DNA from 3 places in the Sanguibacteroides sp. AM78-02pH3A genome. Region 2 is predicted to be linked to each of the others. Evidence: riboswitches for the same ligand, from Rfam matches in the RefSeq annotation. Region 2 holds a riboswitch; each other region holds the start of a gene.
The links. Region 2 has a riboswitch for cobalamin ahead of PGR74_RS04810 (TonB-dependent receptor). Riboswitches for the same ligand answer to the same signal wherever they lie in the genome.
Positions count from the first base shown of each region.

Region 1: it holds a riboswitch for cobalamin, as region 2 does, so the genes downstream of both, PGR74_RS04355 (TonB-dependent receptor) here and PGR74_RS04810 (TonB-dependent receptor) in region 2, are expected to answer to the same signal.
Region 3: it holds a riboswitch for cobalamin, as region 2 does, so the genes downstream of both, PGR74_RS04305 (ribonucleoside triphosphate reductase) here and PGR74_RS04810 (TonB-dependent receptor) in region 2, are expected to answer to the same signal.

Region 1 covers NZ_JAQEHX010000002.1:370,280-377,752, forward strand. Annotated here, with positions in the region: gene PGR74_RS04345 (PKD-like domain-containing protein) at 1-1,454, opposite strand, end outside; gene PGR74_RS04350 (YncE family protein) at 1,468-2,637, opposite strand; gene PGR74_RS04355 (TonB-dependent receptor) at 2,666-4,630, opposite strand; cobalamin riboswitch at 4,809-5,011, opposite strand; gene PGR74_RS04360 (MarC family protein) at 5,216-5,809, opposite strand; gene PGR74_RS04365 (phosphoglycerate kinase) at 5,908-7,101, opposite strand; gene PGR74_RS04370 (nucleoside deaminase) at 7,281-7,473, shown strand, end outside.
Region 2 covers NZ_JAQEHX010000002.1:474,560-482,032, reverse strand. Annotated here, with positions in the region: gene PGR74_RS04825 (hypothetical protein) at 1-1,386, shown strand, start outside; gene PGR74_RS04820 (hypothetical protein) at 1,722-1,919, shown strand; gene PGR74_RS04815 (cobyrinate a,c-diamide synthase) at 2,077-3,381, opposite strand; cobalamin riboswitch at 3,586-3,795, shown strand; gene PGR74_RS04810 (TonB-dependent receptor) at 3,849-6,089, shown strand; gene PGR74_RS04805 (sirohydrochlorin cobaltochelatase) at 6,173-7,099, shown strand; gene PGR74_RS04800 (hypothetical protein) at 7,161-7,382, opposite strand.
Region 3 covers NZ_JAQEHX010000002.1:355,351-362,823, reverse strand. Annotated here, with positions in the region: gene PGR74_RS04320 (ABC transporter ATP-binding protein) at 1-56, shown strand, start outside; gene zupT (zinc transporter ZupT) at 243-1,046, shown strand; gene PGR74_RS04310 (cation diffusion facilitator family transporter) at 1,057-1,962, shown strand; cobalamin riboswitch at 2,120-2,300, shown strand; gene PGR74_RS04305 (ribonucleoside triphosphate reductase) at 2,403-4,550, shown strand; gene PGR74_RS04300 (anaerobic ribonucleoside-triphosphate reductase activating protein) at 4,532-5,167, shown strand; gene PGR74_RS04295 (potassium channel family protein) at 5,147-5,815, opposite strand; gene PGR74_RS04290 (TrkH family potassium uptake protein) at 5,844-7,473, opposite strand, start outside.

The sequences.
Region 1 (7,473 bases), 100 kb from region 2:
CCGACATTCTCGGTAAGGGGAGCCAGTTTGGTACCATATAGGGTATAGCTGTTCCCTTGGATAAACATCGGAAAATAATAGTCCTGGGAGTGGTAGCTATTGATATCCACACTTCCGGTTTTTCCCTCATTGTCGACCCAAATCACGTTGGTGCGAGTTTCCTTGGGCTTGTAGTAGGTAATGGCGTATTGACGGGTAGTCTGTTCCGGGATAGCACTTCCTTTCAATTCGTACCATGTATCGTTCGGCAATCCGTCTCCGTTTTCATCCTGCATGACCCATACGATAGCCGGTTCGGAATTACCGGAAAAAGCATTTCCATTAATTTCTAAATCATATTCGCCTTCTTTGTTCTCCACGCTATGGTCGAAGCCCATGACGATGTATCCCCCGTAAGCCCCGAGGAAGGTGTAACTCTCGTTGGTAAGTATGGAACGGGCATCGTTTAAAGCTTGGGTGAAAGTAGAACCGATCTGGTATGAATTGAATTGATTCGGTGCGGGGATATATTCGAAAATGTCGGTTATCTTTGCGGAACTTGAGGCGGTGATCGTCCGACGATGGGTCTCTTCCGGTTCCGTACAGGTAATATCGGCTTCTGCAAATACTGTTTTTCCCCCCTCTTTTACAGATACTTTAAGGCGATAGGTTTTCTGTTGCGTAGGTTCAAAAGTGAAAAATACCGATTTTTCGTTTTGTACGGTTCCGTCCACGCTCCATTCATAAACGGCGTTGGGGGAAATACCGAATGTGGTCGGAGATAAAACTAATTTTCTCCCTTGAGGAACTGTAAATTTGGGAATCCGGTTATCCGTGGGAATCCGGTAACGGCCGTCGCTAAAGATCAATTGTGCTTCTATGACGGATAAGACCATCACTTTATTGATGTAAACGGCCTCTCCGTCTTCATTTTTTACGGTCAAAGCCAATTGGTATTCTCCTGCTTCGGGTTGATTGAAGATGAGTACGCTGTCCGTACCGGATACTTTTCCGTCTACTCGCCAGAGATAACTGGCACCTTCACTGTTCTCTACCGCGGGAGCTATCGGATAATCGATCCCGGCAAACGGGGCAAGGGAACCGTTGATGGAGACCACGGGAAGGGCTTTCTCAACGACGGAGATTTTTACCTGTTTTTCTATACTTCCGTTATCCGCATCCAATCGAAAGTTAACAAAGCTCTCGCCGATTTGCTTGCCGAAGAACAGGAATGTCGTATCGGTGGAGACGATCTCACCGTTTATCTTCCAGGAATAGACAGGATTTACGGCATCTTTTATTTTTGCTTTTAACGTGATCTCTTTACCGATTTTGACTTTATATTCTCCACTTCCGTTATTGAAAGTCACGTCAGGAGAACCGATATGTACCTTATCGTCGTCGGAACAGGATTGAAGGGTTCCGAGGAAAAGGCCCCATAACAAGATGATAAGTAAGAATTTGTTTTTTTTCATAATGAGCGATTTTTTATTTTAAATCTTTCAATGGTTTTGTGGTAAAAACAAGGTGTGCCGGAATATCTCCTGTGGTCACTTCCCATTTTTTCTTTCCGTCCGGGGTGAAACAATAAAGAGTGCCCGGGGTGACATAGCCTTTGGCATCAGAAATGTATATCTCTCTGGTTCTCGGATCTACGGCCAAAGAGTAGGGGACCTCTATCGATAGTTCCGTTCCGTCCTTGATAAAGTTTCTGGTTACGATACGTTTTGTTTTGGTATTGTATATGGTGTAGGTGACCGTGTTCTTTTCGGTGATTTTGCTGTATTCCGTGCTGTAGGCGTAAAGCGAATCCCCGCAAAGGTATAGCTCGCTTGCCGGGAAATTCAGAACGTCGGTGACGATGTCTTTTCTCGGATCGATGACATAGGTGTTGGAGTGTATGTTTTTATAGTCTCCCCGGGAGGTAACATAGATATTGGCATTCCGGTCGATTTTCATCCGGTGGAGGTTGATGGCTACCGGAATTTTTTTAATCTCTTTAAAACTGTTCAGGTCGATGACCGATACCGTATTGTCGTAGTTGGGAACGCGATACCCTCCGGAGTTGGCTGCGTATAGTTTATTTCCGGCAATAACCATCTCTTCCGGTTGATACCCCACGGAACAGGAGTCGAGTATTTGCAGGGTAGCCGTATCCACTTTGGCTACATACCCTAACCGGGCGTTGGGATCTATTTCTATTTTTCCGGCATAAGAGCTGACATAAGCGTATCCTTTGTCGAATACGATGTATCGGCAATTCGGAATAGAAATTGTTCCGATATGCTTGGCCGTATTGACATCCATGACTTCCACCAGATTGGAGGCATTGATAACCGCGTATAATTTGTTTCCGTAAATTTGAATGTCGTTTCCTACGTCTCCGAGTTCTTTGACAACCGAAGGATTTCTTTCCGGAAAGATATTTTTATGGTATTTTCCGGTCGTGTAGTCGAAGTAGTCCAAAGTGGCTTTATTGCTGCCCATATTTCCTTCGTTCAACAGAAAGAATCCCTTAATGGGACCGGAGACCGAATCGCTCGGCGCTACTTGGGTGATAACCGAAGAGATGATCTCTTCATCATCGTTCCGGCAGGAAGAGAATATAAAGCTTCCTACCAGAAAGAGTATACCTACATGAATTTTTAGTTTGATCATACTTTAAAAGATTAAAGGTTTATTTGTATCAGATTTCTATATTGATCGTAAACTTTACGTTGGTACCCGGCATGGGATAACACTCCACGACCTCGTATTGTTGATTCAGCAGGTTATTGATTTCTGCCGTCAATCGGATTTTTGCCTTCTTCCACAGAAATGTCTTGGAAGCCGAAAGGTCGTTTGTATACCACTCTTTGGCTTTGTTTTCAGGAATATTGGCGCTCGATTCGTAACGTTTTCCGGTATAGATGAAGCTGTAGTTCAAATCCCAGCTTTTATAACTGCCGTTCAGGATTGCGGATCCGCCATGCCAGGGAATATAGGGGATCTGATCTCCGTAAAAAGGACTTCCCGGTTTACTGAAATCCTGAGCCTTCTGGTAGGTATAGTTTATTCGGGTATCGAGCAACCAATGACGTTTGAAATTCCAATGCGATTGTAAGGCAACATCCACTCCTCGAATTTCGACCTCTCCCAAATTGATCATTGTCCAGCGAAATTGGTTGGAGATCGGAATGGCGATGATTTTATCGGTTACTTCGTTATAGTAGCCGTCGACTTGAATTTCTAAACTTTTTAGTGCCGAAGAGGTAAACTGGCGGGCATAGGTGATACCGAAATCGTATTGGATCGTGTATTCCGGAGCCAGATTTTTGTTCCCGATAAAGGTATAATACAGATCATTCAGGGTGGGCATCCTGAATATTCGTTTGTAAAATGCCCTGAAATTCAAATCTTTTTCCTCCCAGGGTTGCCAGGAAAGGACAATGGTGGGGGTATACTTTTGTTTACTGTCTGCAGCTGCATTTGTAACGCGAGTTTTATCATTGACGAAGGTACCCAGTAGACTTGCCTGTATGTTCAAACGCTGGAAATTAATAGCCGTAGCCAGTGCGATTAAGCCCGTGTAACGGGTAGGATAGACAAAATCGACGAGGTCTGCATTCAATTTATTCCATTGGAAATCGGCAGATAAATTTAGATTCCATCCGGGAAGAACGTTGAACAGGTTGGCGGAAGAAAGATATACCTCTTGTTGGCGATAGTGGTTGTTTACATACATCGTAGAAGCGTCCAAGCGGGGATCGGAAAGATAATGCAGGTAATCGTAAGCGTATTTGCCGTTGATAAGCATGCTGTAACGGTTGAAGTACTTTTTAAAGGAGCCTTGTAGAAAAAAATTGGAATCCCATTGTCGATCCTGATTTTTAAATTTCCCGGGCTCTTCACGTACCGAGGCTCCGGGATATCCTCTTTCCGAATGATAGAAATAAGTTTTTGCTTTCCATTCTCCCTCTTTGAGCTTGCCGAAAAGACCGTATTCTGCTCGAATGGCGTATACATCCCCGTTCTTACGTATTTCAGTGGTATCGTAACCGTTTTTCTTCCGGTAACTGAATTTGTATTTTCCGTTGGTATACATGTATTCTGCGCTTAATGAACCGTCGATATTTTTACCGAGTCGGTTTTCCAGCAGAAAGGAGGGATTGGCCAACCCGAAGGAACCGGTCTTAAAGGTAAATTTGGCATTGTATTTTTTCTCCGGATTGAATCGGGGGATCCTGGAGACCATATAAATGGATCCGGCTGAACCGAAGTCTTTGGCCGATTGGAAAATGGCGCTTCGTTGTCCGTTGTATAATGAAATGGACTCCATATTGTCCAACGAAAAACGTCCTAAATCGATAATTCCGTTTTGGGCATTTCCCAACTCGATCCCGTCATAGAAAACTCCGACGTGTTGAGTACCCATACTCCGGATATTAACGGTTTTCAACCCTCCGATTCCCCCGTAATCTTTAATTTGTACTCCGGAAAAATAGCGTAAAGCATCAGCGACAGAGTGGACGCTTAATTTTTGTAAAGTAGCTCCGGATAAAATTTGGACGGGAATGATCTCTTTTTGTATCTGCTTGGCGGAAACAACGGCTTCCTTTATATGATACATTTTAGTTGTGTCCTGCTGTTGGGCATAAATTCCCGGTGTCATCAACAACCATAAATTCAGAGCTATAAGATGCGAATAATTCATTTTTAGCTGTCATTAAAGTAATAAACAGCCTTCTGGAGAATATCCTGCGGTACAAATAACGAAGTTACTCTTTTGTCGTAAAGAATAAATCGGATAATGTTCACGTTTATATCCAAGCTCTACTCCCAGAAAGCTTCAGATTATAACGATATTGGCAGGTCTTCTGACTTACTCCGTTTTCAAACGCCCTTCCCATTTCGTGTCGAAACAGTGGATGTGAGTATTGTTCGAAAATTTCGGTGGAGCTTACAGCAGCGGGTCTGTTCAGGATTCTCACCTGATTCCCTTTTCACCACCTTCCGTAAAACGAAAGGTGACACCAAAATCGATTGTTTAATCGGGTGCAAAATTAGATAGTATTTAGTAATAAACAAATAAAATGTGCAATTAAAAATTCGATTTCGAAAATACAGGAATATTGCCTGTCTGAATAAAGGCTGTTACAATGATGGATAGGTATGGTAGAATAATGTACTTACAGTCGATTCACTGAAAGATGGGAGCATTATCGGACAATCGTCCGGGGAAGATAACAATGGTTAATCAGGAAAAGGAGTTAAGTAGGCTTGTCAAGTTGGTCGTGAATAATTTGACGGCCATAGCCAATAATATGATACCGAAAAATTTACGTAATACGTACACTCCTCCTTTTCCGATCAAACGTTCCACCAAAGAGACGTTTTTTAATACGATATAAACTACTGCCATGTTTAAAATAATGGCTATGATGATGTTAACGACATGACATTCCGCACGGAGAGATAAGGTCGTCGTGAGAGCTCCAGCTCCCGCAACCAAAGGAAAGACCACGGGAACGATGGTTGCGGAACCTCCCGGACCATTATTGCGGAAAACCTCGATATTAAAAGTCATTTCGATCGCTAATACAAAAAGTACCAAAGCTCCGGCTATGGCGAAGGAAGAGATATCGATATTGAATAGTTTTAATAGGGCGTCGCCGGCAAAGAGAAACGTGATAAAAATAGCTAAAGAAATTCCGGTTGCTTTTTCCGCATTGACCTTATTCCCGCTACTATTTAGATTCATGATTATAGGAGCGGAACCGGTGATATCGATCACGGCAAACAATACCATAAAGGCCGTAAAAATCTCTTTAATACTAAAATTTAATTCCATGTCGCAAAAATATAAAAAAGCAACATATTAAAAAAGAACAAAAGGTATTGTCTGTAGAATAAATAAGACAATACCTTTTTGTATATGTGCTTCCTGTATTATTCTTCCCGGATAGCCGTGATTCCGGGGAGCTTTTTGCCCTCGATATATTCGAGCAATGCACCACCTCCCGTAGAGACGTAGCTGACTTTGTCGGCTAAACCGAATTGGTTGATGGCTGCGACCGAGTCTCCTCCGCCGATAAGCGAGAAGGCCCCTTTTTCGGTTGCTTTCACGATGGCTTCGGCGATGGCTTTTGTTCCTTCGGCAAATTTGGGGATCTCAAACACGCCTACGGGACCGTTCCAAAGAATGGTTTTTGAATTTTCGATGATTTTTGCAAATTCCTTTCGGGTTTCCGGGCCGATGTCCAAACCTTCCCAGCCGTCCGGGATATTCATGGGGTCTACAATTTGAGTGTGGGCGTCCTGACTGAAAGCGTCGGCGGCTAATGTTTGGTTGGAAAGCACTAAATTAACCCCCTTTTCTTTGGCGATTTTTAGGATATCGAGGGCTAAATCCAGTTTATCTTCTTCGCAAATCGAATTTCCGATATGACCACCCAATGCTTTTTTAAAAGTATAAGTCATACCACCGCCCAAAATCAGGTTATCCACCTTGTCCATCAGATTCATGATGATATCGATTTTAGAGGATACTTTCGAACCTCCCATGATGGCTGTAAAAGGACGGGTCGGATTGTGCATTACTTTATCCACGCTTTCTAATTCTCCTTTCATGACATAACCGAAAAGTTTGTCGTTCGGGAAAAATTCGGCGATCACGGCAGTAGAGGCATGGGCCCGGTGGGCGGTTCCGAAGGCGTCGTTGATCCATACGTCTCCTAAAGAGGCCAGTTCTTTGGCAAATTGTTTGTCCCCTTTTTCTTCCTCTTTGTGGAAACGAAGGTTTTCCAATAGAAGTACTTCTCCCGGTTTTAAATCGGCTGCCATCTTTTGGGCTTGTTCTCCGACACAATCTTCCGCGAATTTAACAGGGGTATGCAATAACTCCTCTAAGTGCTTTTGAATGTGTTTCAAAGAAAACTTATCCTCCGGTCCGTTTTTCGGACGTCCCAAATGAGACATGAGAATAACAGAACCTCCTTTTTCCAATACTTTTTTTATCGTTGGAATGGCAGCCCGCATGCGGGTATCATCTGTAATTTCGAATTTGTCATTCATAGGTACGTTAAAGTCGACTCGAATTAACGCCCTTTTGTTTTTAAAATTGTAATTGTCAATCGTCTGCATATTATTTATGTTTAGATATATTCTTACGTAATTGTCATGATAAAGGTATGTATAAAATGAATTTAAACAAAGAAAAAAAGTGAAAAGGCTATCGGGGAGTCGGTTTGTCGGGAAATGAGAGAGAAAATTTGTAGGTCTCGAAAAAAATGCAGACTTTAGCTATTCATACGATACATCAGATGGATAAACATGAATTTTTTATGAAAAAGGCTTTGGAAGAAGCCTATATTGCTCAGTCGGAAGGGGAGATCCCCGTGGGAGCGATTGTTGTTTGCAAGGATAAAATTATTGCCAGGGCCCATAATCAAACCGAGAGATTGAATGATGTGACGGCTCATGCGGAAATGTTGGCGATTACATCGGCAACCGCTT
Region 2 (7,473 bases):
TACGTTCTGTACCGCCAAATGCCCGCTTTTCTTAGTAGGATAGGAATAAAAAACATTTTCTCGAATTACAATAGCAGCCTCACGTCCGATTCGTACCAGGGTATAGAATCGATATTCAAAAATATGATAAACCCGAGACTATCGGAATCCGAAATAAGTCCGAAAATATTAAATCATTTTGCAGAGAAGGGGTTGAAAGGAATTATTGCGGAAGGATACAGCAGGGAACAAAGTTCGGCCATTTCTTTAAAAGTTTCGCATTTATTAGGCTACCTTGCGACAATCACCACCTGGGACTCCTTAAACCGTTTCATGCATGAATTCAACGAGCGTATCCGTTTTCAAGAAACCGATTTCGACTCGTTCCTCGAGGAATTCGAGCAACGGTTCGGACAGAACATCAAACCTTACATGGACGAGTGGTACACGAGCCACCAGATACCCCTGTTAACGATAAAAGACCTCTCCCTCAAAACGACGGGAAAGACACGGATCATCGATTTCAAGGTGGGCAATATCAGTGAAACGGACGGTATCGTTTCACTCCTTATAACCGATATGTACGGTGCAATAACCGGATACGACCGAAATTACCTGATCAAACCCGGAGAATTTAAACGAATCGTCATTCATGCAAACATCGAACACCGGTTAGAATTGACCACCAACTTTTCGGGCATTTTACCCAATGATAACATTTTATTTTCCCCGGGAGAGTTCCCCTTCTCAGGTCCCGTACCGAAAGAAGGAGTCACGCCGATCGATAGAAATGAATTCTATCCCCCGGGAGAGATCGTCGTCGACAACGAGGACGAGAATTTCCAGTTGATCGATTCGGCAAACAACCGAAAACGATTAGCCGATCTGTTCAGAAACGAGAGCGATCAGGAATACGTCAACCCGCAAAACCTTAAAGCTAACGCTTGGAATCCTATATTAGAAAAAGGAATGTACGGCAATCGTATCCGTAGCGCATTTGTAAAAGAAGTCGGTACCGGCCAATTCAAAGCCGAATGGACTGCCAACCTTCCGGAAGCCGGAAAATACGAAATATTTATCTATCGGCCTCATTATACGACATCAAGAAGAGATATATATACGACCGACTTCCCGGGGATGAAAAATTACTATACCGTCTACACTCCCCAAGGAAAAGAGGAAATAATCTTAGAAGTTCAAGAAGGAAATTTCGATTTGTCAAACCTCTACCTCTTACCGGAAGAAGAAGCCTGGGTATCGCTGGGCAAGTTTAACCTGCCGGCCGGAGAATCCCGTGTTGTGTTGGACGACAGGGGAGTAGATCATCCTTTTACATCAGAGAAATATCGTTATTCATTTATTCAGCTCGTGATTGCCGATGCCGTTAAATGGGTAAAGGAAAAGTAAACGGATCATTGAAACTCCGGTAATGTTATGATTAAGAGATTAGGTGATTACCTCAATCTAATCTCTTAATCATTTTTATATCTACTTATTTTTCATGTACGGGTACTCGTATCCTGTAATTACAGGAAAAGATTAACTACCGATCGGAGAATTAGCCGTTACATATCCCCCAATCGCAGGCCAATAAGTTAATCCCTTGTTCGTTTTTTTATATTTATTCTTAAAAGACGATAATACTTTTCTACCTTTAAAGCATTTTATTATAAGATATAGCGTCTAATCATACTTTTTTTATTTGGAATAGCGAGAATAACGATCCTACAATATCCTATCTTATGAAAACAAGCTCAATTCTAAAAAGCCTCTTATTCGGCATCCTATATTGGGGATTCGTACCTCCTGCCTCTGCCCAGCAAATATCCTATGACCGTATAACCCGAATCGATAGCGTTCACCCGTTAAAAGATTCCATCCGTTCGGACGAAAATTTTCCTCTTCCGTTCTATATCCGGTTTTCCCAAACGGTAAAATAGAAAATTATACCTCTTCCATAAAGTCATTAAAAAGCATCGAACTCATCCTCGATGGAAAAAAAGAACGATTAGAGAAAAGAAGTTATAGTCCCTTTTAAGAAAGGATGCCTCTCCTATTCATCGTATTAAAATAAAAAATATAATCCTTTTTCAAAAATCAAACAATCGAATACAAAGACTGAAATGTTTCCTCATCCCAATAAAAATGGATATAGGAAGCCAACACGTGTTTGTAATGATAAATCGGCGTGTCCGTTTCCCGCCCTTTAGCACTATATGTTTTTCCAACCGTAGGGATAAGCCGATCTCCGGACACTACCCGGGAATAGTGGAATTCATGTCCCCGGAACACCATACCGTCGATCTCTATCCGCCGATATCCCAATTTCAAACCCATCTTCTCCATGGTCGCCCTATGTTTCAAAAGTCCTGCCATAGGGTATACCTTTCCGTCCATACCCGAAATAGAATCACAAAGATACATCATCCCCCCGCATTCGGCAAAGACTTTTCCTCCACTCTCCCCATAATCCCGAATCGAAGCCAACATTTCCCCGTTGGCAGATAATTCGGGCAAATAGTACTCGGGATATCCGCCGGGTAGATAGACAAAATCCGATAACGGCAGCTCCCGGTCCCGCAAAGGACTGAAAAAAGTAACTTCACCCATTCGTTTCAATACCTCCATATTTTCACGGTAAACAAAGTTAAAGGCCTCATCCATGGCAACAGCGATCCTCAATCTTTCGGTTACTCTCCTCTCACTAACAGCAACCGGTTCAAAAGCCCTTCGGGTCAACTCCAATAAACGATCCACATCTACCGTCCGTGTGATAACCTTCGCCACCCGGCCGGCAAATGCATCAAAATCAAAAGTTTCATCAAGAGTTAACCCCAAATGCCGGGAAGGCACCTCAAAATCTTCCTGGTTCGGGAGGTATCCCAAAGCTTCCATACCGACATCCTCGCACGCTTGTTGCAAATAAGAGTAATGCATAGCGGAACTGACAAAATTAAAAACGACCCCCGCAACCTGCAACTTCGGATAAAAATGTTTGAAACCGTACAGGACAGGGGCTACGGAATAAGCCGTCGACCGGGCATTCAACAACAATATCACGGGAATATTCAACAAAGCGGCAATTTCCGCACTACTCCCGTTCATGCCGTCATAACCGTCGAATAGGCCCATTACCCCTTCGGTCACGCATACGTCCGAATGTTCGCCATAACGGGCATATACCTCCCGTACACGCTTTTCAGCAGCCATAAAAACATCCAAATTCACCGATTCTTCCCCCGCGGCAATGGCGTGATACTTCGTATCGATATAATCCGGTCCGCATTTAAAGGGCTGTACGTCCAAGCCTCGATCCTTCAAAGCCCGCAACAAACCGATCGTAAAGGTAGTTTTCCCGCTTCCAGAAGAAGCCGCTCCGATTAAAAACTGTGATTTCCGCATTTGATCCGAATTGAAGGACAAATATAATGATAATTCATGATCGCGGATAAAAAGATTGAGTGATTAAAAAATTTTGAGATAGAACAGCACACAGGGACGGGTGCAACAGGTTATTTTCCTTTCGACCGGATATAGCTCTTTTTTATGCTCCGATTTAACTTGTCATTTTTTTCAAGTATTTTTTTATTTCAAATCAAAAAGTAATACATTTGCACTGTCTTTGGTGTTGTGTTGCATATCTGCTAACACACAAGAGGGAAGCCGGTTGGAATCCGGAACAGTGCCCGCTACTGTGATGCCCGGTCCTTTAAAAGGAGGATCAAAGAACAGATTCTTACACCACTGTCCGATTGCGGACGGGAAGGTATCGTTCTTAGGCGTAGTCAGGAGACCTGCCGAGACATATAGGTAATAACTATTCCCGGGGTCAGGAATAGAATTATAAACAGCTAAAATTAATCATTGTAATGAAAAAGTTTGTTGTGTTAACAGCTTTGCTGTTATCGGTTGTCAGTGTTTCACTCGCCGGCATCACCCTAAAAGGAAAAGTCGTCGATGCCAAAACCCAAAAAGCTCTCGCGGGAGCTAACGTGAGATTGATCGGCACGAATATAGGTATCGCAACGGATAACAAAGGTGAGTTTACCCTGAAAAACATCGCAGAGGGGACATACATCCTCAGAGCCAGTTTTTCCGGTTATGAAACGGAAGACATAAAAGTAAACAGTAGCACAGAAGAGATCGTTTTCAAACTATCCCGGACGCCCGTAAACTTGAATCAGGTTGTTGTCACCGGTACGGGAACTCACCGCAGACTAAAAGACTCTCCCGTACCCGTGGAAGTTTTAAGCGGAACAGAAATAAGAAAAGCCGGAGTCACCTCCTTCGAGGACGCCTTATTATTATTAAATCCCTCTTTCAACATCCGTCCGACCGTCATGGGCTCTTATTTCACGATGAACGGGTTGGAAAACAAACATATTCTAATTTTAGTGGACGGGAAAAAAATGGCGGGAGATGTTTCCGGCAATACGGACTTGTCGCGTATTGATATGAGCCGGGTAAAACGAATCGAAATACTGAAAGGAGCAGCTTCTTCCCTCTATGGTTCGGAAGCCATTGCCGGAGTTATCAATGTCATTACCGAGCAACCCAAAGAACCTATCAGCATCCAATCGAAAACCCGGTTCGGGGGAAAATCCAGTTTCGTCCAAAACGCCAGTTTAGACCTGAACTTCGGTAAATTTACCTCCTCAACCTCTTACCAAAGACGCCAATCGGACGGGTGGAAATTAAGTCCCTACGAAACGAGCGCAGATACGGTCGTTCCTACCAGGAAAGAATCCGTCAACTCCTTTTTTTCCAATATCGTAAGCCAACGTTTCACTTACGAGCCGAACCAGAGGCTATCGCTTTATGCCCAAGGAAGCTATTTTGACCGGGAGGTGAACCGTCCCGTCCAACACAAGAAAAGCGACGGAGGCTACACGTACGATTTGACCTATATGGATTACAATTGCGGTGTAGGAGGAAAATACCTGTTTGATAACAAAGCCTATATTGCTTTAGATTTATACATGGACAACTACGAGTATAACAAGCTTTATACCGTGGCACAGGTGGTCAAAAACGACACGACCTTCCGGGTTGGCGACGAGGAACTGACCAAACGTCAAAAGTACTATAATGCCAATCTGAGAAGCGTATTCCGGGTCGGTGATTTTAACAAATTCACCGTGGGTGCCGAATACGTGGACGACTACATGAAAAATCCCGGCAGCTTGGATGAACCTAAAGAGGTATATACACTCGCCATTTATGCACAAGACGAAATACGCCTATGGGACAAACTTCAGATCCTTCCCGGATTCCGTTACGTTTACCATGAAAATTTCAAAAACAGGTTTACCCCTAAATTAGCCTTGATGTACTCTTTGAAAAAATTCAATTTCAGGGCTGCCTATTCCGCCGGTTTCAAAGCACCGACCTTACAGGAACTCTATTATGATTACGAGAACCGGGGATCCATTACCATCGGAAATCCGGATTTAAAACCGGAAAAATCAAACTATTACAGTTTGAACGTCGAATATGTCGGAAGATTTCTGAATATCTCGGTAAACGGATATATCAATGACATTAAGGATATCATTGACAGTTACGAGTTGGAATTAACGGAAGAGGACAAGGAAAACGGAATCAAAACGAGGAAAATGTATCGCAATTTAGATAAAGCGCGTGCTCAAGGGTTCGATATTTCCGTTAACAGTTATCTCGGATACGGTTTCTCCGCAGGTGGAGCCTATAATTGTGTTTATGCCAAAGACCGAAAAACCGGACACCGGTTGAACGAGGCCGTAAGACACGCGGCCACCTTCCGTGCCGGATGGATGCACGAATGGAACAAATACAGACTGAACGTAAATGTAAACGGAAGAATACAAGGACAAAAATACATCTATTCCGAAACAAAGGATAAAACGACGGGGAAACCCATCTATACGGACAAGAGCGCCCCGAAATATCAATTATGGAATCTGGCAACCACCCACACTTTTGCCCCGGTAGGAAACTTCTTCTTTGAGGTGAATGCCGGAATAGACAATATTTTTGACTGGACGGACGATCGTCCGAACGGGGTGAATTACGCCACGCTCAATCCGGGCAGGACCTTGTTTGCCAGTTTGATTATTCGTTTCACCAAATAACCCATCTCCCCGGAGATGTTTGAAAAACACATCTACCCTTTTTTAGAATTTTCGAACATCCCGGGGATTATCCCTTTCTTGTCATGAAAAACATACTATTTGTCATCTTATTACTACTTTTCCACATAACTCTCTTCGGACACGGAGAAGGTTTTAAAGAATCCGACATCTTTAAAACAGTAGGGCCCAACGATAAAATCGCTCTTCTCGTCGTACATTTCGGGACAACCCATGACGATACCCGGGCCTTGACCATCGATGCCATTAATCAAAAAATGAAAAAAGAGTTTCAGACTATCGAAGTCCGAGAAGCTTATACCTCCCGTATGATTATACGCCGTCTAAAAGAAAAAGGTGTTCGGAAACCAAACCCGACAGAGGCGTTAAACAAATTGGCAACAGAAGGCTATACTCATATCATCATACAGTCGACGAACATTATCGAGGGTGTCGAAATGGAATCATTACGTCGGGATGCGGCTCAACTACAATCCAAATTCAAAGATATCCGTATCGGAAACCCGTTACTCTACTCACCGGAAGACTACCTCAAAGCCATAAAAGCAATCGCCGCAGAATTAAAAGGAAAAACGAAAGGAGAATGCGTATTTGTCTGCCACGGAACCTATCATCCGGGAAACGCCTCTTACGGTATGCTTGATTACATGATGAAAGCAGAAGGACATAAAAATTACCATATCGGAACCATAGAAGGCTATCCGACCTTTGAAAATGTACTGTCCGGCCTTAAATCATCCGGAAGTAAAGAAGTTACCCTTATCCCCTTTATGTTCGTAGCCGGAGATCACGCTAAAAACGATATCGCCAAAGAGTGGAAAGAAAAATTGGAAAAAAACGGATATCGTGTTTCTCTCTTTCTGAAAGGATTAGGTGAACATTCCCGCATTCAGGATATTTTCATCCAACATGCACGTTACGCGGCTACCCACAAAAAAGAAGATATCGTAACCAAGAAAAAGAAATACGAAATATCGGACGATATCGAGTGATGGAAGAATTAAGAGATAGAAGGATTGAAAAGATTGACGATTGTAAATTGTAGATTGTAAATTAAAAAGCAGCAGCCAATCTTAAATTTACAATGAACGGAGGAGAGGGAAGGATAAAACGAGGGAACATAAACAAGGAACGGCGAGTGTTGCGTGCGGTTTCCGGAATGTCCGGACGACGGAATGTCCGAGCGAAGCGAGTCCCGGAGACCAGGGAACGGAAACCGTCTACACGACCGTCGGGAACGTCCCGGTCCCCCGAGGGGTATCCCGAAGAGATCAAAAGATTAAAAAGATGCTGGAATTAAGCAACTTAGCGATCGAATGATTAAAAAAGATTGACGATTGTAAAGAAGGCAAGAGCAAAACTCAAT
Region 3 (7,473 bases), 120 kb from region 2:
AAATCCCCGTACACTCGTTCGAAGAATTGACCGATCTTTTAAAATCCCTACCCTAACTTAAACCTTCCCGAGAAACGATGGTCCTCTGCAGCACTCCGAAAACGTCCATCCCATGTCCCAAAAAATGAATTTTCATTTTCTTTACCGAGGCTTTTTCATACCCGTAAAAAATCTATCTTTGTAAAATAAACCAAACGAAATCTCCGGAAAACATCGGGTATAACCCGGATAATATCGAATTCATGAAAGAAAGTTTATTTATTCCGTTATTATTGACTTTACTTGCAGGATTGGCAACCGGTATCGGTAGCCTGATCGCTTTTTTCACCCATCACACGAACAAACGTTTTCTCTCCTTTTCGCTGGGACTCTCCGCGGGAGTAATGATATACGTCTCTTTCGTGGAAATCTTCCAACAGGCGGAAACTTCCCTTACGGCCGAGTTAGGTTCAAAATACGGTATGACCATGACGGTCCTCTGCTTCTTCGCGGGAATGTCATTGATCGGTATCATCGATCGTCTGGTACCTTCCTTTGAAAATCCTCACGAAGTTCGTTCCGTAGAAAGTATGGATACCCCTCCCCCCAAGGATACAAAATTGATGCGCATGGGACTGATGACGGCCCTGGCCATCGGCATCCATAACTTCCCGGAAGGTATCGCTACTTTCACGGCTGCAGTGGAAAGCCCGACTTTAGGAATTGCAATAGCCGTCGCTATCGCCATCCACAATATCCCGGAAGGTATTGCCGTTTCTGTTCCTATTTACCATGCAACCGGAGATCGTAAAAAGGCATTTCGTTATTCCCTTCTGTCCGGCCTGGCGGAACCGACCGGTGCTCTTCTGGCTTATTTAGTACTCATGCCCTTTATGTCGCCCGTCCTGATGGGATGTATCTTCGCAGCCGTCGCAGGTATCATGGTCTTTATTTCCATAGATGAATTACTTCCTGCCGCCCGGGAATACGGAGAACACCACATCTCCATCTACGGACTTATCTCCGGAATGGGAATCATGGCTTTAAGTTTAATTTTATTGGCATAACCAAAAAGATATGGAACATACGCACGAACATCACCACCATAGAATCACCAGTCTAAATAAAGCTTTTATCATAGGGATCACGTTAAACACGGCTTTCGTGGTCGTTGAATTCGTTGCGGGATTCTGGTTTAATTCTTTGGGATTACTCTCGGATGCGGGACACAACTTAAGCGATGTCTTCAGTCTTGTATTGGCCATGCTGGCTTTCCGGCTTTCCCGCGTACAAGCCAATACCAAATACACGTACGGCTACAAAAAAAGCACGGTCTTAGCCTCCCTTTTAAATGCCGTCATCCTGTTGATTGCCGTAGGCTTCATCTTGGGAGAAAGCATCAACAAACTATTCCATCCTCAGCCGGTCGACGGAGACGCCGTCGCCTGGGTTGCCGGAGTCGGAGTAGTCATCAACGGGATCACGGCCTGGCTGTTTATGAAAGATAAAGAAAAGGACCTGAACGTAAAAGGAGCTTATCTACATATGGCAGCAGATGCCTTGGTCTCCATCGGTGTTTTGGTCTCCGGATTGATTATCGCCAACACGGGATGGAATATCATCGATCCGCTTATCGGGATCGGAATTGCCGTCATCATCGTTTATTCCACTTGGGGATTGCTGCGAGACAGTATTCGCTTGTCCTTAGACGGGGTTCCCGCCGGAACCGATTACAGACAGGTCGAAAAAACCATTGCCTCTGCCCGCGGGGTAAAAGGATTTCATCATTTGCATATCTGGGCTTTAAGCACGACCGAAACCGCTCTTACCGTACACGTCGTCATCGATGACATGTCCCAAATGGAAACCGTAAAATGCGATTTGAAACATGAATTGGAGCATATCGGCATTATTCATGCCACGTTGGAATTTGAAGCACCGGGATCTCATTGCAAGGATTGCCAAAAAGAATATTCAGACTAAAATGTTTCCCAAAAATGAAAACTTTATTAAATAAATATCATACAAAATTTTCCTATTCATACACACAAACAACTTAATATAAGTTTATTAACAATATATTCCACTTAGAATTATTGTTAAAAACAAAGATTACGATATATCCTATCTTATTTTTATTTACTTTCGTCATGCATTCGGTTCACGTTTGTGATTAATAGGGAATCCGGTGAAAATCCGGGACTATACCCGTAGCTGTAAGCTTTTTTTGTTTTTCGATCAAGAGATCCACTGTCGGATAACCGATGGGAAGGAGGTCGAAAATAGCGAGTCAGAAGACCTGCCGATTGCGATATATCCGTAACTTTCGGGTGAAAAGCGAGGAGAAGGCTTGCCTATCGGACTATTCTCATTTTACCCAAGGTTATAGTAAATTTATTTATTCATTACTAAAACCTTTAAGAATGAACGAAAACAGCTCTTTTTCAAAAATTGTAAAACGCAACGGGGAGATTTGCGATTTTAAAGCGGAAAAAATCGAACAAGCGATTTTTAAAGCTACGCGAGCAACGGGAAACCCTCATCGTAAAACAGCACGCGAACTCTGCAACAAGGTGATTGAAATTCTAAAAACCGACACCCCAGAAGGAGTCATTCCCCACGTGGAGATCGTACAGGACACGGTTGAACAGGTACTCTTGCAACACGGAGATTTCAATTTATTGAAAATTTATCTGCTTTACCGGAAACAACATGAACAGATCCGGAATTCCAAGGTATTGCTTACCAATATCGAAGTGATGGACGATTACCTGACTTTAAGCGACTGGAAAGTAAAAGAGAGTGCCAATTCGTCCTATTCTCTACAAGGGTTAAACCAACATATCTCCACCCAGATCACGTCCAATTACTGGTTAAACAATCTCTATCCGGAGAGAATATCCGAAGCTCACAAAAGCGGGGCCCTTCATATTCACGATCTCGGATTTTTAAGCGTGTATTGTGTCGGATGGGATCTGAAAGACTTACTAACAGTCGGTTTCAGGGGAGTTGAGGGAAAAGCCCAAAGTAAACCGGCCAAACATTTCCGGACAGCTTTAGGACAAATTGTCAACTTTTTCTATACCATGCAGGGAGAAGCCGCCGGGGCTCAGGCCTTCTCCAATTTCGATACCTTCCTGGCCCCTTATATCCGCTACGATCAATTGGATTACAAACAGATAAAACAATGCTTACAGGAGTTTCTGTTTAACTTAAACGTACCGACACGCGTCGGCTTCCAAACCCCTTTTACCAACATTACCATGGACCTAACTGTTCCGGATTTCTTAAAAAACGAACCGATTGTTCACGGCGGAGAAATCAAGGAAGAAGTATACGGCGACTTCCAAGCGGAGGTCACTTTACTAAATAAAGCATTTACCGAAGTAATGTACGAAGGTGATGCTTCCGGCAGTCTCTTCTCCTTCCCTATCCCGACCTACAATATCACTCCGGATTTTGATTGGAACAATCCCGAACACGAAGGGATATGGGAGATGACGGCCAAATACGGGATTCCCTATTTTTCCAATTTCGTGAACTCCGATATGAAACCGGACGATGTCCGCAGCATGTGCTGCCGTTTACGCTTGGATAAACGGGAATTGATGAAACGGGGAGGAGGACTGTTTGCTGCCAACCCGCTTACCGGGTCCGTGGGTGTCGTTACTATCAATCTGCCCCGTTTAGGTTATGAATCCGTATCGGAAGAAAACTTTTATCAACGTCTACGTTATTTGATGGAAATCGCTAAAGATAGCCTGGAGATCAAACGAAAAGTCATTGAACGTTATACCGAAAAAGGACTTTATCCCTACTCCAAATACTACCTCAGACACGTACACGAACGTTACGACTGTTTCTGGAAAAACCATTTCTCTACCATCGGGATAAACGGAATGAACGAATGCTGCCTCAACTTCTTAGGAGTACCTATCACCCATTCGGACGGAATAGAATTCGCTCAAAAAACAATGCTTTTCATGCGGGACATTTTAACCGAATTTCAGGAGGAGACCGGCAACATCTATAATTTGGAAGCCACTCCGGCAGAAAGTACCTCCTATCGTTTTGCTTTACTGGACACGGCCGCATATCCGGACATTATCGTGGCCAACCGGAAAGAATTCGAAAAAGGAGCACAACCTTATTACACGAATTCCACCCATTTACCGGTACATTTTACGGAAGACCTGTACGAAGCACTCGAACAACAGGATCAGCTTCAAACCCTTTATACCGGAGGAACCGTCTTCCACGTTTTTACCGGGGAACACCGGACTTCCGCCCAAGCCGCTAAAAACATGATACGGAAAGTAACTTCCGCATTCCGGTTACCCTATATCACGCTCTCGCCTTCCTTCAGCATATGTCCCTCCCACGGTTACATAGCCGGAGAACATTTTACCTGCCCCCAATGCGGAGCGAAGTCGGAAGTATACAGCAGGATCGTCGGCTACATGCGTCCAGTGAGTCAATGGAACAACGGAAAACGGGCCGAGTTTGACGACCGGAAACATTTTGACAACAGTATCACGGAAGAAATTGCGATATGCGAATCGGAGGATTGATTAAACAGAGCCTGATCGATTGGGAAGGGAGAGTGACCGCCGTTATATTTACCCAGGGATGCAATTTCCGGTGCGGTTATTGTCACAATCCCTCCCTTGTCCTACCGGAACTTTTTACGAATAATCAAAAATGGACGGAAGCGGAACTATTTTCGTTTCTGTCCAAACGCCGACAATGGTTGGACGGAGTTGTTATCTCCGGAGGCGAACCAACCCTTCAACCTGACCTTATTCTTTTTGTCCAAAAAATAAAAAAGTTAGGGTTCGACATAAAATTGGACACGAACGGGAGCAATCCCGACCTTCTCCGAGAACTTATTGCCGGGAAACGGATCGACGCAATTGCCATGGACATAAAATCCGCGTTAAACCTAACTGCCTACCGGAAAATAAGCCCCAATATAAGTTCCGAATTGCTGGACAAAATAAAAGAGTCTATTCGTATCATTCGGGCTTCAGGTATAGAGTATCTTTTTCGGACAACCGTTATTCCGGGTTTACAAACGGAAAAGGAACTGGAAAATGTAAAAAAGGAGTTCGAAAAAGATCCTTTTCTTTTACAGGAGTTCCGGAATGGGGATATCTTAAAAAATTACTTATTGCAATTGAATTCCTAACTTCCGGAAGTTCTTGTGCAATCCAAAAAGCACCAGAATATCTCTTCTTTCAAGTATCAGATCACTTGGCAGCTCGGGAAGAACCGTAGGCTTATCCTCTTTTTCCTGCAAACGTTTCAGGGTTATCAATTTCAAACCGAACTCCCGCTCGAAATCCACATCGCCTAATTTACGACCGACGAATCCGGCAGGAACTTCCCATTCGATAATCACGTGATCGGTATCGACCACGTAAGAATCGATGGTCGTTGCCAACTCTACCTTCAGGGCAAAAAAATCGGCATATTCCCACTCCGGATTGATAATCTCCGTAATACCCATCGTCTCCATAATCGTTTTGTGAACCTCCGACATGGCTCTGGCAACGATACGCTTGACTGCAAATTGTTTCAACAGGGCAAGTACGTACAAAGAGGTACCGAAATCCTTACCGATGACCACAAACACGATATCCACATCTTTCAAAGGTAGAGATCCCAAAGCCTGTTCGCTCCGGACGTCCAAGGCAATGGTCGTCGTAATGCTGTCCTTGTACTGATTGATTTTATTCAAATCGTTGTCAACTCCGATCACCTCATGTCCCAAAGCCGTCAAACGCTGTGACAAAGCCAGTCCAAAATGTCCTAAACCGATAACAATGCACTTCATATCATTCAAACATTAACTTCATTCATACTTATAATATCACCGTATCGTCCGCATACCTGTACAACTTCTCCTGCCGCTGCTTGACAACACCCGATAACAACGTGATCAATCCTACCCGCCCCACGAACATCGTGAGACTAATGATTATTTTTCCCGCATCACTCATAGCCGGGGTAAAATTCAACGAAAGCCCTACCGTTCCCAAAGCAGAAAAAACTTCAAATACGATTTGAACGAACCTCCCCTGAGGTTCCAGTATCGAAAGCAGCATAACGGCCAAAGCCGTCCACGCCAAAGACAAAAAGATAATCGCCTGAGCCCGATTCACATTTAAACGGGTTAATTGTCTCTTACCGATCTCCACCCTATCTTCTCCCCGGAGAATAGCGATAACATTCTTTAAAGCGATAACGAAGGTAGTCGTTTTTATTCCCCCGCCCGTAGACATCGGAGAGGCTCCGATCCACATCAATAAGATAAATAGAAAAATCGTAGCCTGATGTAACGCGGCCATATCCACATTATTAAATCCTGCCGTTCGAGTCGTCACGGAAGCCATAAACGAGGTAGCCAACTTTCCTTGCCAGGATAGACCTTCCAGGGTATTACCATCTTCAAAAAACAAAAAGAACACCATTCCCAACACCAATAAGACCAAGGTTGTCGGCAACACGATCCGAGTAGTGGTGCTCACGATATGAGCCCTATACTCAACTTTTCGTTTTCCATGAAACAAATACACTAAAAAACACCGTATCTTATATTTAAAATAACTTCCGTAATTAAACAATATAGGAAATCCCAGGCCGCCGAAAACGATCAGAAGACCTAACCAAACTTGTAATCCATAAACATTTCGAACCAAAGGATCATACAAATTTCCGGGCAAAGTAGAAAAACCAGCGTTACAAAATGCCGAAACGGCATGGAAAAGGGAAAAGAAAAACTTATCCTGAATTCCTTCCACATCCTGAATTTGCAGATAGACTATATACACCCCGACAGCCTCTATCAGTAAGGTCGTCGTTACCGTGTAAAACAAGGTTCTGAAAATATTATTCAGGGAAGATTCGTTCAACAAGTTTTTAAGAGCTAACTGATCCCGGAACGTCGTTTTCCCCAAAAAGGACATGGCGAAGAAACTGGTAAACGTCATCACCCCGATCCCGCCTAACTGAATCAACAATAAAAGGATCACATCCCCTGTCGGGGTAAAAACTTTTGCCGTATCAAGTACCGTCAATCCCGTTACGCACACCGCACTTGTCGCCGTAAAAAGGGCATCGATAAAACTGATTTTCTCGTAAGTAGCCGTGGGTAGTTTCAACAAGAAGGTCCCGATCAAAATCAACATCAGAAAACTGATAACGAACATCATTTCGGGACGGACATTACTTTTGAGCACGACAAAGAACTCTTTTGAAAGATAGATCGTGCTCAGAATCAAAACGACCGTATAGGTTACGATTCGATTCAACCGATACAGTACCGGATTCCGCGTTATCACCTCAGGGATCGAAAACCGGTATTCGGCAATAATCAAACCAAGTAAAACAATCAAAAAAAAGACCTCTAACCAGAAGCCTTTTTCTTCCCGCAACAATTTAAAATTAAGGAGGAACCGGATGGTAAGAAAAATAAAAAAGAGATTGGTTATC